DNA from 4 places in the Paracoccus seriniphilus genome. Region 1 is predicted to be linked to each of the others. Evidence: riboswitches for the same ligand, from Rfam matches in the RefSeq annotation. Region 1 holds a riboswitch; each other region holds the start of a gene.
What was found. A riboswitch is a leader RNA that binds a small molecule or an ion and turns the genes downstream of it on or off. The one in region 1 is predicted to bind cobalamin.

Region 1 (3,759 bases):
GCCTCGCAAATGCCCGATGGCGAGACATTGCAGAATTTCGCCCGCACCGGCGCGACATTGGCCATCCATCTGTCGATCCATGCCTTGCCGGATGTGGCCGAGGAACTGATCCCCTTCTATGGCGCGGATTGCCCCGCCGCCGTGGTCTGGCGCGCCAGTTGGCCGGACCAGAAGATCATTCGCGCGCGCCTTGCCGACATCGCCACGCAGGCCGAGGGAATCGACCGGACCGCGCTGATTCTGGTCGGTCCGGCTCTGGCGGGACAGGATTTCGACGACAGCCGTCTTTACGCCGCCGATTACGACCGCCGCTATCGCCCCATTGGCCCAGAACCGAGGTTCCCCGAATGAGCAATATGCCCCTGACACCGGGCCTGATGATTTCCGCACCCTCCTCGGGCACCGGCAAGACCATGTTGATGCTGGGCCTGCTGGCGGCCCTGCGGGCGCGCGAAATTCGCGTGCAGCCCTTCAAGTCCGGGCCGGATTACATCGACCCCGCCTTTCATCTGGCGGCCGCCGGGCAGCCCTCGTTCAATCTGGACAGCTGGGCGATGGGACAGGCGCAGATCGTTGCGCATCTGCAAGGACGCGAACCTGCCGATCTGGTGCTGGCCGAGGGGTCGATGGGGCTGTTCGACGGGGTGGCGTCGCCTGGGGAACATGGCATCGGTGCCAGCGCCGAGATCGCCATGATGACCGGCTGGCCCGTGCTGCTGGTTCTGGATGTCTCTGGGCAGGCGCAATCGGCGGCAGCCATCGCACATGGATTTGCCACGCTTGCCCCCGATCTGCCCTTTGCCGGCGTGGTGCTGAACCGCGTGGCCTCGCCCCGGCACGAGGCGCTGATCCGCGAAGGCATGGCGCGCGCCGGGATCGCGGTGCTGGGATCACTGCCCCGGCGCGGCAATATCGAACTGCCCGAACGCCATCTGGGTCTGGTGCAGGCCGAAGAGACCCCGCATCTGCGGGCGCTGCTGGATCAGGCGGGCGAATTTGTCGGGCAGCATTGCGATCTGGACGCGATTCTGGCTGCCGCCGCGGCACGCCCCCTGATGCAAGTCGCCTCGCATCACCCCGTGCCGCCACCCGGTCAGCGGATCGCTCTGGCACGGGATGAGGCATTCAGCTTCGTCTATCCGCATCTGATCGACGAATGGCGCCGGCAGGGCGCGACCATCCTGCCATTTTCGCCACTGGCGGATCAGGCCCCCGATGACAGTGCCGATTGCTGCTGGCTGCCCGGCGGTTATCCCGAACTGCATGCCGGTCGCATCGCCGGGGCAGGCAATTTCTGCGAGGGGCTTGCCCGATTCGCCCGCAGCCGCCCGGTGCATGGTGAATGCGGCGGCTATATGGTGCTGGGCGCGGGGCTGACGGATGCCGAAGGCAAGCGCCATGCCATGACCGGCCTGCTGGGGCTGGAAACCAGCTATCACAAGCGCCGGATGCATCTGGGCTATCGCATGGCGCGGCTGGATGCGCCAATGCCCGGGCTGCAAGCCGGGGCAACCCTGCGCGGTCATGAATTTCACTATGCCTCGATCCTGTCGCAACCGGATGAGCCGCTGGCGCGCGTCAGTGACGCCAACGGAAATCTGGTCGCGGAAACCGGATCGCATCGCGTGATGCCCGGTGGCGGGCATGTCACGGGCACCTTCTTTCACCTGATTTCGCGCAGCCAGAATGCTTGACCGCGCGCGCGCAATGCAATTTAGCTGAAACTCTGATCGGTGCCCGTACAGACGCCAAGCGTCGGGCTTCATCGGGAATGGGGAAGGGTGGACCAAATCGCGGCACCCGAAGCCCCAGCCGCCCCCGCGACTGTATGCGGAGAGCGTGCTTCAACAAAGCCACTGGCCCATCGGGCCGGGAAGGCCGAAGCGACGCCTTGACCCGCGAGCCAGGAGACCGGCCGTCAGCCCATAACCAACAGCCGTCGGGTGGGACGGCAAAGGAGACTGACATGCATATCGAACCCGGAATTGTCACCGGCGCAAAGCTTGCGCTCAGCTATGCCACGGCCGCGGCTGCCGGAGCCTATGGCCTGAGGCTGGCCTTCCAGACCGCACAGGAGAAGGGCTGGACCTCGCTGGCCCTGCGCAGCGTGCTGACCACGGCGCTTGTCTTCGTGTTCTTCGAGGTTCTGCCCCATTACCCGGTCGGCGTTTCCGAAGTCCATTTCATCCTCGGCTCGACATTGTTCCTGCTGTTCGGCGCGGCGCCCGCGGCCATCGGCCTTGCGCTTGGTCTGCTGACACAGGGCCTGCTGTTCGCACCCTTCGATCTGCCGCAATACGGCATGAACATGACCACGCTGCTGGTGCCGCTGTTCGGCCTGTCGGCTCTGGCCAACCGGATCATCGCACCGGGCACCGCCTATGTCGATCTGCGCTATGGACAGGCGCTGGCCCTGTCGACGGCCTATCAGGGTGGCGTCGTGGCCTGGGTGGCCTTCTGGGCGATCCTCGGTCAGGGCGTTGCCGGTATCGAAGGGGTCGCGACCTTTGGCGTGGCCTATATGACCGTGATCCTGATCGAACCACTGGTCGATCTGGCGGTGCTGGCTGTGGCGAAATCCATGCGCAGCCTTCAGGGCAGCGCCCTTGTCACGCCCCGTCTGTTCGCCTGAGCAACAGGAGGCGCGCGGGCTGAAACCGGCCCGCGCATACCAAGGCATGAGGTCGCGATGATCGAACTGAGCCTGATCGGCATTGGCACCGGAAACCCCCGGCATCTGACCCTGCAGGCGATCGATGCGATGCGTTCGGCCGATCTGATCCTGATACCTCTCAAGGGCGCCCAAAAGGACGATCTGGCCGGGCTGCGCCGCAGGATCTGCGCTGATCATTGCGCCCCCGATTGTCAGGTGATCGAATTTCCGCTGCCGGTCCGCGACGCCAGTCACGCCGATTACCGTCAGGGCGTCGATGACTGGCATGATGCCATCGCGCAGGCCTGGCTGGGACAGATACGACAATATCTGCCCGAGGGCGGGAAACTGGCCTTTCTGATCTGGGGTGATCCGTCACTCTATGACAGCACCCTGCGCATCGCCGAGCGGCTGACCGCGCATCTGCCACTGCAGACGCAGGTCATCCCCGGAATTACCGCCATTCAGGCGCTTTGCGCGGCACATGCTATTCCGCTGAACACCATCGGTGCGCCGGTCCATGTCACCACGGGCCGCAATCTGCGCGACCACGGCTGGCCGGCGGAGAGCGATTCGGTCGTCGTGATGCTGGATGGGTCCTGTTCCTTTCAGACCCTGCCGCCAAAGGATCTGTATATCTGGTGGGGCGGCTTTGTCGGCATGCCCGAACAGATCCTGCTGAAAGGTCCGCTGGCCGAGATCGGCAGCCGGATCATCGAGACACGCGCGCAGGCGCGAGCCGCCCATGGCTGGATCATGGATATCTATCTGCTGCGGCGGGTCTGAACCGGACCGTCAGCCCAAGGGCGGAGAATGCGGGATCAGCACGCGCTGCGAGCCGGTCACGAAATGATCGAAACTATGGGTCCAGACGTGATGGGGCCACCAGACCTGCATCATCTGATCGGCGGGCATATAAGCCGCCGTATACAAGGTGCCGAACCCCGAAGAAAACGCAGTGGAATACAGCGGTGGGCGCAGGAACATGCTGATGAAGCGATCCTGGGTTTCCGGGTGCAGGGTCAGCCGGTTCAGCAGGAACCGCTGACGTTCCACCGTGGCGGTAAACCTGGCATGACCGGGCCATTCCACCCGCTCCTGATGAT
Region 2 (3,759 bases), 580 kb from region 1:
CAGAACCCGCGCATATTGGCCCGGCGTCTTGTCGGCCAGAATCTCTATCGCGGCGAATCGTTCCGCCAGACCCGAGGCTGCGATCTTGCGCTCCTGATCCATCAGGTCGCCCTTGGTGATCAGGAACAGACGGCGATTCTCCAATGCGGCCAGGGCATCCTCGACCCCCTCCAGCAGATGCACGGGATGGGCCAGCATATCCCGCCCCATCTCCAGGATTCTGCCGATGGTATGGCCATCCACGCGCCCCTCGGTCAGTTCGACCGCCGTCTGGACCATCGACAACATGAAGCCCTTGATGCCGAAACCATAGCGCGACAGGTTGCGCTTTTCGGTCTCGACCAGCCGTTCGGTCACCGCATCACGTTCCGCATGGTCCGCCAGCATATCCGCGAAAGCCGCTTCCGTGCTGCGGAAGAAGGTCTCGTTTTCCCAAAGGGTATCATCTGCATCCAGACCTATGGCGTCGAACATCATGACCTCTCGCGGCGCGTTGTCGCAGTCAGGCAGCGAAATCACGGCTCTGCCGCTTTGTCAAACCCGGTGCTCGACCGCGCCGGAGAGGCCTGCCCGGCCCCTGAAATGGCACGTTTTTCCGCGCCACGCGCCATCTGCCAGCGGTGAAATGCCCTTTGCACGCATCGCCGGGCCGCCTCTCTCTTGCCGCTTCCACGCCGCGCGACCGCCACAGTCCGGACCGGGAAATCATCTGGAAGATTGAGCGGCATCGCCGATTTTGCTACCTTTGCCTCCTAAGAAGGGAATCCAGACCGGGTCAACCGGCGCACCCTCACCTGAGGACAAGACCAGGAAACCGAGGAGACAGCCCCATGCTGAACCGTATCGTGATTGCGGCGGCCGCCATCGTTCTGACGGCACCGCTGGCCATGGCCGGCCCCATCGACAGCGCCTGCGTGCGTTCCGACCGCGCACAAGGAAACAGACATCTGTGCAGTTGCATTCAGCGTGTCGCGAACAAGACCCTGTCGCGCTCGGATCAGCGCCGCGCCGCGGCCTTCTTCAGGGACCCCCATCAGGCGCAGGTCGTGCGCATGTCGAAATCGAACGCGGACAATGCCTTCTGGGCGCGCTACAAGCGCTTTGCCTCGTCGGCCGAAGCCTATTGCCGTTGATCCCTTGCGCATTACCGTTCTGACAGGTGCCGGCATATCAGCCGAAAGCGGATTGGCGACATTTCGCGCCAGCGACGGGCTGTGGGAAGAGCATCGCATCGAGGATGTGGCCAGCCCCGAAGGCTTTGTCCGCGACCCCGATCTGGTTCACCGGTTCTATAACGACCGCCGCAAGGGCGCGGCAGCGGCACAGCCCAACGCGGCCCATCGCGCGCTGGCGGAACTGGCAGGACGACATGATCTGACGCTGATCACCCAGAATGTCGATGACCTGCATGAACGCGCGGGAAGCCCGGATGTCATCCATATGCATGGTTCCCTGAGCACCGCGCTTTGCGCCAGTTGCGGGCATCGCTGGCCTGCCCCGGCGGAAATGTCCCCGCAAACGCCATGCCCGTCCTGCGCGGCGCTTGCGGCACGGCCGGATATCGTCTGGTTCGGAGAAATGCCCTATCATATGGAGCGGATCTGGGCGGCGCTGGAGGATTGCGATCTTTTCGCCGCCATCGGCACCTCTGGCAATGTCTATCCTGCGGCCGGATTTGCCCAGCATGCCGGGCGCATGGGGGCCAATTGCATCGAGCTGAACCTGCAGAACAGTGCCACCTCGCGCGATTTCGACCACCATATCCGCGGCCCGGCCTCGGAGACGGTGCCCGGCTGGGTGGCGTCGCTTTCATGACACAGATGCCCTGCCCTTCTTCTGGCGGTGGGGCAATTGTCCTTGCGCGAATCCGGACGCTGGTCTAGCTCCGCCCTGCCTCGGTTCCGGGATTTCCCGGTGAAAAGGGAATGCGGTGAAATTCCGCGACTGCCCCCGCAACTGTCAGCGGTGAGCGAGGCCGGAACATGCCACTGTCCGCCAGATACGGATGGGAAGGCCCGGCCGACCAGTGACCCGTGAAGTCAGGAGACCTGCCGAAGCCCTATCACCCTGAGTGCATGCGTGGGGCATGCACGAAACGGATGTTCCGATGTGGTGGTAACCGCCGTCCGGCACCGCCGCCGGACAGACCGCAGACCGCCCGCTTTGGGCGCCTGAAAGGGACCACGACGTGAAACGCCTTTCCATTCTCGCGACTTCGGTCGCAGCATTTGCCTCTCCCGCACTGGCGCAGGACAACACGGTCCTGCCGACCATCACTCTGACCGCCAACCGCGAAGCGACCGAACTTTCGCATTCGGGCAGTTCGGTTTCGATCCTTCAACGTGAGGACCTGCAGGATCAGGTCGGGCAGCCGATCGCAGAGACATTGTCGCGCCTGCCCGGGGTCAACTGGCGTCAATCCGGCCCCCTGGGCACCACGGGTTCGATCCAGTTGCGCGGTGCGCCCAGCCAGTATCTGCCCGTGCTGATCGATGGCATCGACGTTTCCGACGCCGCTGCCGGGCAGCCCTATTTCGACATTGGCGGCCTGACCGGCAGCAGCATAGACCGGGCGGAATTGCTGCGCGGCGCGCAATCCGCGCTCTATGGGTCGCGGGCCATGGCCGGAGTGCTCAGCCTGCAATCCCTGCGTCCCACCCAGGATGGGCTGCATCAGGAATTCGCCATCGAGGCCGGCAGCTATCGCAGCCTGCAGGCCAGCTATGGCGTGACCCTGCGCCGCGACGACACCGATCTGGCATTCCAGGCCAGCCGGATCATTACCGACGGCTACTCCGCCAGCGATGAGAACGACGGCAATACCGAAAATGACGGCTATGAAGCCACGCGGTTGACATTCTACGCCGCACATCACCTGCAGTCAGGCGTGACCATCGGCGTGAACGGTTTCTGGGAAGAGAGCCGTGCCGATTTCGATGATGGCTTTTACGATTTCGCCACCGGAAACTATTATTTCGGAGACACCTATGGCACGCCGGGGGACGACTATACCGACAAGGAATCCTATGGCCTGCGCGCCTTCGCCGAGTTCTCGACCGGATCGATCGATCACGAAATCGCCCTGACGCGCTATCAACTGGACCGCAGCAGCTGGACGAACGGCTATGAATCTCCCTTCAAGGGCACGCGCACCAAACTGTCCTGGCATGGGGCGACCGATCTGGGCAGCAATGGCACGCGGGTGATCTTTGGTGCCGACACGGAAAAGGAAAAGGCCGAGGGCAATGGCGACGCTCGGCTATCAGGTGTCTTTGGCGAAATCGCCATGCCCGTGGGTGACAGCATCGATCTCAACGCATCGCTGCGCCGCGATGAGCATGCCCAGTTCGGCGGTTTCACTTCGGGGCGGGTGGCAGCCGTCTATCGTGCCAGCGACGACCTGCTGTTCCGCGCGGCCTTTGGCAACGGGTTCCGCGCACCGTCGCTCTATGAACTCTACAGTGCCTATGGAGACGACGACCTCCAGCGCGAGGAAAGCCGCACGGCGGAAATCGGGGTCGAAAAGCTTTGGGGCAACGACAGCCATCTGCGCGCCACCGCCTTCTGGATGGAAGCGGATGACCTGATCGGCTGGGATCCCGACAGCATCTCCTGCGCTGCCGCATCCGGTCCCTATGCCATGCCGGGCTGCTATGCCCAGGTCGATGGCAAGGCGCGGCGTTCGGGGCTGGAGCTTGATGCGCGTCACAGCTTTGGCAACCACAGGCTGACGGCAGCCTATACCTATACCGACAGCGG
Region 3 (3,759 bases), on a different replicon from region 1:
AAGCTTTGGATTCTCTGCAGCGAACCGGGCCGAGGTCGTCGTCAGGTCGAAGGCCAGAATACCTGCCTCTTCCTTTTCTTCCCCGCTCAGCAGCACATTGCCCTCGGCCTTCATCCGGTCCAGCGCACCGCCCCAGCCACAGGCCATGTCGATGCTGCCCTGGCCAAAGGCCGCAGCCGCCTCGGCCGGGGCCATGTCCACGATGGTCATGGAGGCCGGATCGACACCGAAATGCTCCATCTGCTGCAGGAAACCGTAATGGGCGATGGTCCCCACGGGCAGCGCCACGCGTTTGCCCGTCAGTTCGCCCGCGCTGTCCTTGTCGATTTCCAGCCGCGAAGCGACAACACAATTGTCATTGTCGGAATAGGAGGCGGCAATATCGACAACCTCGAGATCCTGCCCCGCCGAAACCGCCACCACAAAGGGAGGCACCCCCTGACTTATGGCGATCTGCACATCTCCGGCCGCCATGGCGGCCGACATCGCGGTACCCGAATCAAAGGCAACCCAATTGACCGGAACGCCCAGCTTTTCCTCGTACAGCCCCTTGGCCTTGGCATATTGGAACGGCATCGGCCATTCCTGGAAATAGGCCACCGTTACAGCGTCCTGTGCAAATGCAGGAGACACCATCCCCAGCGAAATCAGGGACAACAGACCACTGATGGCTTTTGTTCGCTTCATTCTGTTCTTTCCTCTGTTGGCATGACTCATCAGCCCCGGGAATCCTGGTCGAGGTCATTGAAACGCCGCCGGTTGAGCCGGCGATCTGATTGATGTTCAGGGTCCGCGCAAAGCCTGATCGCGGAAGGGTATGACCCTCCATCACATGGCTGCGGGGTGATCAGAATCCTCCGCGAATCTTCGGCCAGACGCCGATCCCCGCGGAACAATGATGATCATGGATTCCTATGTTGGCACATTGCGACGTCGAAGGTCCTTTCTAGTAGATCGGCGGCGAAATTACCCACAGTGCCACTGCGGTTTCACGATAGGGATTTGCCCAGAGATAGGGCTCGTTACGGATCCGGAAACTGTCCCCCGGACCCACGGTGAATTTCTGGTCGCCGAAGCTGAGATCCAGCCGTCCCGACAACATGAAGCCGACTTCCTGCGTCTCGCGATGCACAGGCTCGGGCAGCGCCTTCCCGGGCAGGAAGGTCGAATGGACGATTTCGAAACTGTCGGTCAGGTCCGGAGAGATCAGCGCTTCGATCAACCCGTCATGACGGTGTCCGAGCGAACGGCGGCGGTCAGCCCGAACGATACGGCCTTCTTCCCGTGGCGTCTCGGCCTTGGGCTGGATCAGCAGCGACGGCGCCACATCAAGGATCTGTGCCAGCTTGGCCAAATCCTCGGCACTGATCCGCGAGACATCGCGTTCGACTTGCGACATCCAGCCCAGGGACCGGCCCATGGCTTCGGCGAGCTGCGCCAGGGTCAAGGCGCGGCTCTTTCTCAATGTCCGCAGATCAGCACCAGAAGTCACGAATCACTCCCTCTTCATCGAATATCGATCTTGCCACCGGAAATGAAATTATCAACATTTTTTTCATTCCTGCTTTGCAGATCAGGGACGCCCCCGAAATTTTCAAAGGCAACGAAGCCTTGAAACGACATTTTCAACCCCGCCCTGAAGGCTTGACCAGCGCGGCGGTCTGACCCACACGGGATCCTGAATTGCAAAGCATTGGAATCACTGGACGCGGCAGCATTGTCCCCAGAAAATTTCCTTGGTCCCGACACCACATATTGACATTATACCCGCTTGGATGGCTAAGTGATGTGGCTATGGTGCCAATGACATCCGTCAGAGGTGAAAAGGGAAGTCGGTGAAAAGCCGGCACTGCCCCCGCAACTGTAAGCGGTCGGATCGACTGATGAAGCCACTGGATCACTCCGGGAAGGCCGGTTGTCCCATGTCCGCGAGTCAGGAGACCTGCCATGGCAAAAAACGACTACGGGCGGTGGGCCCGGCAGCGTGGCTGTTGGCGGATCTTCGCCAGCAGTCAAGCGCGGGACCGCCATCCAGACATAGAGACCAGGAGCCGAGCGCATGACCATCACCGTCTATTCCAAACCCGCCTGTGTGCAATGCACCGCCACCACCCGTGCTCTTGATGCCCGCGGCCTGAACTACGACATCGTCGATCTGACCCAGGACGCCGAAGCCATGGAGCGGGTGACGGCATTGGGATACCGTCAGGCGCCCGTCGTCATCGCCGGTGAGAACCACTGGGCAGGCTTTCGTCCGGACATGATCGGCCAGTTGGCCTGATCATTCGCGATGGTGGGGCTGGTCTATTTCTCATCGGGATCGGGCAACACCGCCCGCTTTGTGGCGGCCCTGGGGTTGTCGGCAATGCGCATTCCCCTGCGCAGCAGCGATCCGATGCCGATGCCGGACCGGCCCTATGTGATGATCTGCCCCACATATGCCGATGGCGAAGGTCGCGGTGCGGTGCCCAAGCAGGTCATCCGCTTTCTCAATGATGAAGCGCGTCGGGCCGGATTGCGTGGCGTGATCGGCGCGGGCAATCGCAACTTTGGGCAAACCTATGCCTTGGCCGCGCGCGTGATTGCCGATAAATGCCGCGTTCCCGTGTTGTATCGATTCGAACTGGCGGGAACACCAACCGATATTGCCCGTGTCCGCGACGGGCTGAAAAAACTGCAGGAAATGGAATGCTTGACAGTGTGAAGCCCGACCTCGACTATCACGCGCTGAACGCGATGCTGAACCTTTATGACGACAAGGGGCACATCCGCTTTGAGGCCGACCGCATGGCGGCGCGGCAGTATTTCCTGCAGCACGTCAACCAGAACACTGTCTTCTTCCACAGCCTGGACGAGAAGCTGGATTACCTGGTCGACGAAGGCTATTACGAGCCGCAGGTTCTGTCCGACTATCCGCGCGAGTTCCTGCACCGGATCTGGGCGGCCGCCTTTGCCAAGAAGTTCCGTTTTCCAACCTTCCTTGGCGCGTTCAAATATTACACCAGCTATACACTGAAGACCCGAGACGGGCAGCGCTACCTGGAGCGTTACGAAGATCGCGTGGTCATGGTGGCGCTGGCACTGGCGCGGGGCGATCAGGATCTGGCCATGAAGTTCATGGATGAAATCCTGTCGGGTCGTTTCCAGCCCGCCACGCCGACCTTTCTGAACGCGGGCAAGAAATCGCGCGGCGAGCTGATTTCCTGTTTCCTGCTGCGCGTCGAAGACAACATGGAATCGATCGGCCGGGCGATCAATTCCTCGCTGCAACTGTCGAAACGCGGCGGCGGCGTCGCCCTGATGCTGACCAACATCCGCGAATCCGGGGCCCCTATCAAGGGGATCGAGAACCAGTCTTCAGGCGTGATCCCGATCATGAAGTTGCTGGAAGACAGCTTCAGCTATGCCAACCAGCTGGGTGCACGCCAGGGCGCGGGTGCAGTCTATCTGAACGCCCATCATCCCGATATCCTCAGCTTCCTGGACACCAAGCGCGAAAACGCGGATGAGAAAATCCGCATCAAGACGTTGTCCCTTGGCGTGGTGATCCCTGACATCACCTTCGATCTGGCCAAGCGGAACGAGGATATGTATCTGTTCTCGCCCCATGACGTTCAGCGCGTCTATGGCGTACCCTTCTCGGAAATCTCGGTCACCGAGAAATATGCCGAGATGGTCGACGACAAGCGTATTCGCAAGAAAAAGATCAATGCACGCCAGTTCTTCCAGACGCTGGCCGAGATCCAGTTCGAAAGCGGC
Region 4 (3,759 bases), on a different replicon from region 1:
CCGCAGCTGACACCATATCCCCGGAGGAACCCATGCAACACGACGTCTCTGTCATCGGCCTGTATATTCTTGATATCCTTGGGCATCCGGTCGATCATATTCCGCCCGGAGGCGAGGTGGATTTCATCGATCAGATCCGTCTGACCGTCGCGGGCACCGCAGGCGGCACCGTGGTCGACCTGGCGAAACTGGGCCTGCATTGCATGGCCGTCGGCGCGGTGGGGGACGACGAAAAGGCCGATTTCGTTCTGGATTCACTGAACCGCCATGGCGTCGATACCCAGCAGATGCAAAGACTGACGGGCGTGCCGACATCAGCGTCGATCCTGAACATCCGCCGCAATGGCGACCGCCCCGCCCTGCATCAGCGCGGCGCATCCGATCATTTCGATCTGGCCGACGACGCGCTGGAAGCGGTTCTGGCAGCGCCGATCATCCATCTTGGCGGCACCGGGTTGCTGGCGAAACTTGACGGAGCGCCAAGCGCGCGGCTGCTGGCCGAGGCCAAAAGACGCGGTCGGACCGTGACCTTCGATCTGTTGGGGGCCAATGACGGAACAATCGACCTGCTGACCGACCTTTTTCCTCATATCGATTATTTCATGCCCTCCATCGAGGAAGCGCGGTTGATCTCGGGCGCCAGCAGCATCGATGCCACAGCGGCCTTCTTTATCGACAAGGGCGTGCGCCAATGTGTTTTCACGCTTGGCGGCGAGGGTGCCTGCTTCATCGACCACAAGGGGGAAAAGCTGCTCCAACCCGCCTTTGACATTCAGGTCGTCGACACGACCGGTTGCGGCGACGCATTCGACGCGGGCTTCATCACGGCACTTCATCACAAGATGGACCTGACCACGGCGCTCGGTTTCGCGCAGGCCTCGGCGGCACTGGTGGCTACCGGCCTGGGATCGGATGCGGGCATCACCTCGTTCAAGGATACACTGGCCTTCATGAACACGACCAACCGGCTGCCGGCTGCTGGCTGAATGAATGCCGAAAGGCGGGCGCCGGAATTCGAACCATTGATCCTGAGCATGACTTCGCCGACATCCTCTTGAAACAGTCAAGGCATGGCATTGACTTCGATTGGGAGGATCGCTGGCCAGCATGGGCCCGCCGCAGGGGCTTTCCATCTGTTCAGGTGCCGAGACCGCCCGGTGCATGGAAACTCTGTTTGCGTGGCGCAGCCGGTCGCGGGATAAGGGCATGGTCAGGTGCCCCTTCGGGGGAGAATCGGGAAGCCGGTGAGAATCCGGCGCGGGCCCGCCGCTGTATCGGGGATCGTCTGGCAGATGCCACTGGGCCATGCCCGGGAAGGCGCCAGGACGAGATGATCCGAAGCCAGAAGACCGGCCTGATGTTCATCGCGCTTCGGGGTGGAACCCGCGGCGCATTGAAATATGCGAGGTTTCAGATGCCCCCAGAGATTTCTGCAGAACAGGTCGTTCCCCAGCCCGCCCGTTCCTTTGACGAACGGGAACGCCAGGCCCTTTACGATATCATCAACGCCCGCCGCGACGTTCGCAACGAGTTCCGGCCCGATCCGATCGATCCCGCCGCCCTTCGGCGCATTCTTGCGGCCGCGCATGCCGCGCCATCTGTCGGTTTCATGCAGCCATGGGATTTCCTGCTGATTCGCGACCCGAAACGGCGCGCCGATATCCATGCAGCCTTCCTTCGCGCCAATGCCGAAGCCGAAGACATGTTCGAAGGAGACCGCAAGGCGCTTTACCGGTCCCTGAAGCTCGAAGGAATCCTGACTTCGCCGTTGAACATCTGTGTGACCTGCGACCGGACCCGTGGCGGAAAGGTGGTTCTGGGGCGCACCCATAACAGCAACATGGATCTCTATTCGACGGTCTGCGCTGTCCAGAACCTCTGGCTGGCCGCCCGCGCGGAAGGAATCGGAATTGGCTGGGTTTCGATCTTTCGACCCCAGGACCTTCGCGACCTGCTTGGCATTCCCGACCATGTGGAAATCGTGGCCTATCTTTGCGCGGGCCATGTCGACGAACTCTACCCCAGGCCCGAGTTGGAAGCCCGGGGCTGGCGCCAGAGGCTGGATCTTGACAGCGTGATCCACGAGGATTGCTGGCCGGGGCAATAGGCCCGAACCGCCCCGTGATCCGCCCCCATGCGCGGGGGCGATGCCACTTGCAATCCGCGCGGTTTCTGAAATAAGGCCCGCCATCCGGTCGCAGCCTACCCGGACATCAAAACAAGGGCCTCAAAAATGAAAACACTTGTCATCTGCTCGGGCGGACTCGATTCCGTGTCGCTTGCGCATATTACCGCCAATGAGCATCAACTCACACGGCTTGTCTCGTTCGATTATGGTCAGCGCCACCGCAAGGAGCTTGGCTTCGCCCAGGCGGCGGCCGCGCGGTTGGGCGTGCCCTTTCACCTGATCGACATGCGCGGCATCGGTGCGGCGCTGTCGGGTTCGGCCCTGACCGACGAAATCGACGTTCCTGATGGGCATTATGCCGAGGAAACGATGCGCATTACCGTCGTGCCCAACCGCAATGCCATCATGCTGTCGATCGGCTTTGGCATCGCGGCGGCGCAGGGTGACGAGGCCGTGGCGACGGCGGTGCATGGCGGCGATCACTTCATCTATCCCGATTGCCGCCCCGGCTTCACCCGCGCCTTCGAGGCGATGCAGCAGGCCGCCCTGCAAGGCTATGCCGATGTGCGGCTGCACACGCCTTTCGTCAGGGAAAGCAAGGCCGAAATCGTCCGCCAGGGCGCGGCGCATGGCACGCCATTTGCCGAGACATGGTCCTGCTACAAGGGCGGCGAAATCCACTGCGGCCGCTGCGGCACCTGTGTCGAGCGACGCGAGGCCTTCCATCTGGCCGGGGTCAGCGACCCGACGCCCTATGCCGATCCCGACTACTGGATCACGGCGCTTACCACGCGGGAGAACGGCTGATGTTCCGTATTCGCAAGGAGTTCCATTTCTCGGCCAGCCATCGCCTGAGCCATCTGCCCGACGACCATCAATGCGCGCGGCTGCATGGACACAATTACATCGTCGTGGTCGAACTGGCCGCAAAGGCGCTGAACCCGGATGGCTTCGTGCGCGATTATCACGACCTCAAGCCGCTCAAGACCCATATCGATGATCATTTCGATCACCGGCATCTGAACGATGTGCTTGAAGGCCCCTCGACCGCCGAGAACCTGGCGAGACACTTCTTTGACTGGTGCGCCGCGCGCTGGCCTGAGACCAGCGCCGTATTGGTCAGCGAGACCCCCAAGACATGGGCGGAATACCGGCCATGACCCTGCGCATCGCCGAGATTTTCGGCCCCACCATCCAAGGCGAAGGCGCGCTGATCGGGGAACCCACCGTCTTTGTCCGCGCGGGGGGCTGTGACTATCGCTGCAGTTGGTGCGACAGCCTTCATGCGGTAGAAAGCAAATACCGCCATGACTGGGCGAAGATGACGACCGAGACCGTCTGGAAGAAGGTGCGCGAACTTTCGCGCGACCGGCCGCTGACGGTTTCGCTGTCCGGGGGCAACCCGGCCATACAGGACTTTGGCCCGTTGATCAGCATGGGCAAGGCGGCAAACTATCGTTTCGCCTGCGAGACTCAGGGTTCTATCGCGCGCCAATGGTTTGCCCAGCTTGATACGCTGGTGCTGTCTCCGAAACCGCCATCGAGCGGTGAGCGGGTGGATTGGGACGCCTTTGACGCCTGCCGTGACATTGGCCGCAAGGCGCGTCAGCAGGTGTTGAAGATCGTGATCT

Region 2: another riboswitch for cobalamin. It lies ahead of JHW44_RS10320 (TonB-dependent receptor plug domain-containing protein); the one in region 1 lies ahead of JHW44_RS13145 (energy-coupling factor ABC transporter permease).
Region 3: another riboswitch for cobalamin. It lies ahead of nrdH (glutaredoxin-like protein NrdH); the one in region 1 lies ahead of JHW44_RS13145 (energy-coupling factor ABC transporter permease).
Region 4: another riboswitch for cobalamin. It lies ahead of bluB (5,6-dimethylbenzimidazole synthase); the one in region 1 lies ahead of JHW44_RS13145 (energy-coupling factor ABC transporter permease).

The regions. Positions count from the first base shown of each region.
Region 1 is NZ_CP067129.1:2,679,514-2,683,272, forward strand. Features, by position in the region: gene cobM (precorrin-4 C(11)-methyltransferase) at 1-351, shown strand, start outside; gene JHW44_RS13140 (cobyrinic acid a,c-diamide synthase CobB) at 348-1,694, shown strand; cobalamin riboswitch at 1,714-1,934, shown strand; gene JHW44_RS13145 (energy-coupling factor ABC transporter permease) at 1,967-2,632, shown strand; gene cobF (precorrin-6A synthase (deacetylating)) at 2,690-3,439, shown strand; gene JHW44_RS13155 (C45 family autoproteolytic acyltransferase/hydrolase) at 3,449-3,759, opposite strand, start outside.
Region 2 is NZ_CP067129.1:2,104,447-2,108,205, forward strand. Features, by position in the region: gene JHW44_RS10305 (HAD family hydrolase) at 1-477, opposite strand, end outside; gene JHW44_RS10310 (hypothetical protein) at 831-1,133, shown strand; gene JHW44_RS10315 (NAD-dependent deacylase) at 1,138-1,815, shown strand; cobalamin riboswitch at 1,880-2,070, shown strand; gene JHW44_RS10320 (TonB-dependent receptor plug domain-containing protein) at 2,189-3,759, shown strand, end outside.
Region 3 is NZ_CP067131.1:35,294-39,052, reverse strand. Features, by position in the region: gene JHW44_RS16575 (taurine ABC transporter substrate-binding protein) at 1-687, opposite strand, end outside; gene JHW44_RS16570 (helix-turn-helix domain-containing protein) at 947-1,447, opposite strand; gene JHW44_RS16565 (hypothetical protein) at 1,465-1,665, shown strand; cobalamin riboswitch at 1,779-1,964, shown strand; gene nrdH (glutaredoxin-like protein NrdH) at 2,060-2,281, shown strand; gene nrdI (class Ib ribonucleoside-diphosphate reductase assembly flavoprotein NrdI) at 2,291-2,704, shown strand; gene nrdE (class 1b ribonucleoside-diphosphate reductase subunit alpha) at 2,689-3,759, shown strand, end outside.
Region 4 is NZ_CP067130.1:507,866-511,624, forward strand. Features, by position in the region: gene JHW44_RS16005 (ABC transporter permease) at 1-10, shown strand, start outside; gene JHW44_RS16010 (carbohydrate kinase family protein) at 33-986, shown strand; cobalamin riboswitch at 1,196-1,372, shown strand; gene bluB (5,6-dimethylbenzimidazole synthase) at 1,415-2,107, shown strand; gene queC (7-cyano-7-deazaguanine synthase QueC) at 2,234-2,935, shown strand; gene queD (6-carboxytetrahydropterin synthase QueD) at 2,935-3,288, shown strand; gene queE (7-carboxy-7-deazaguanine synthase QueE) at 3,285-3,759, shown strand, end outside.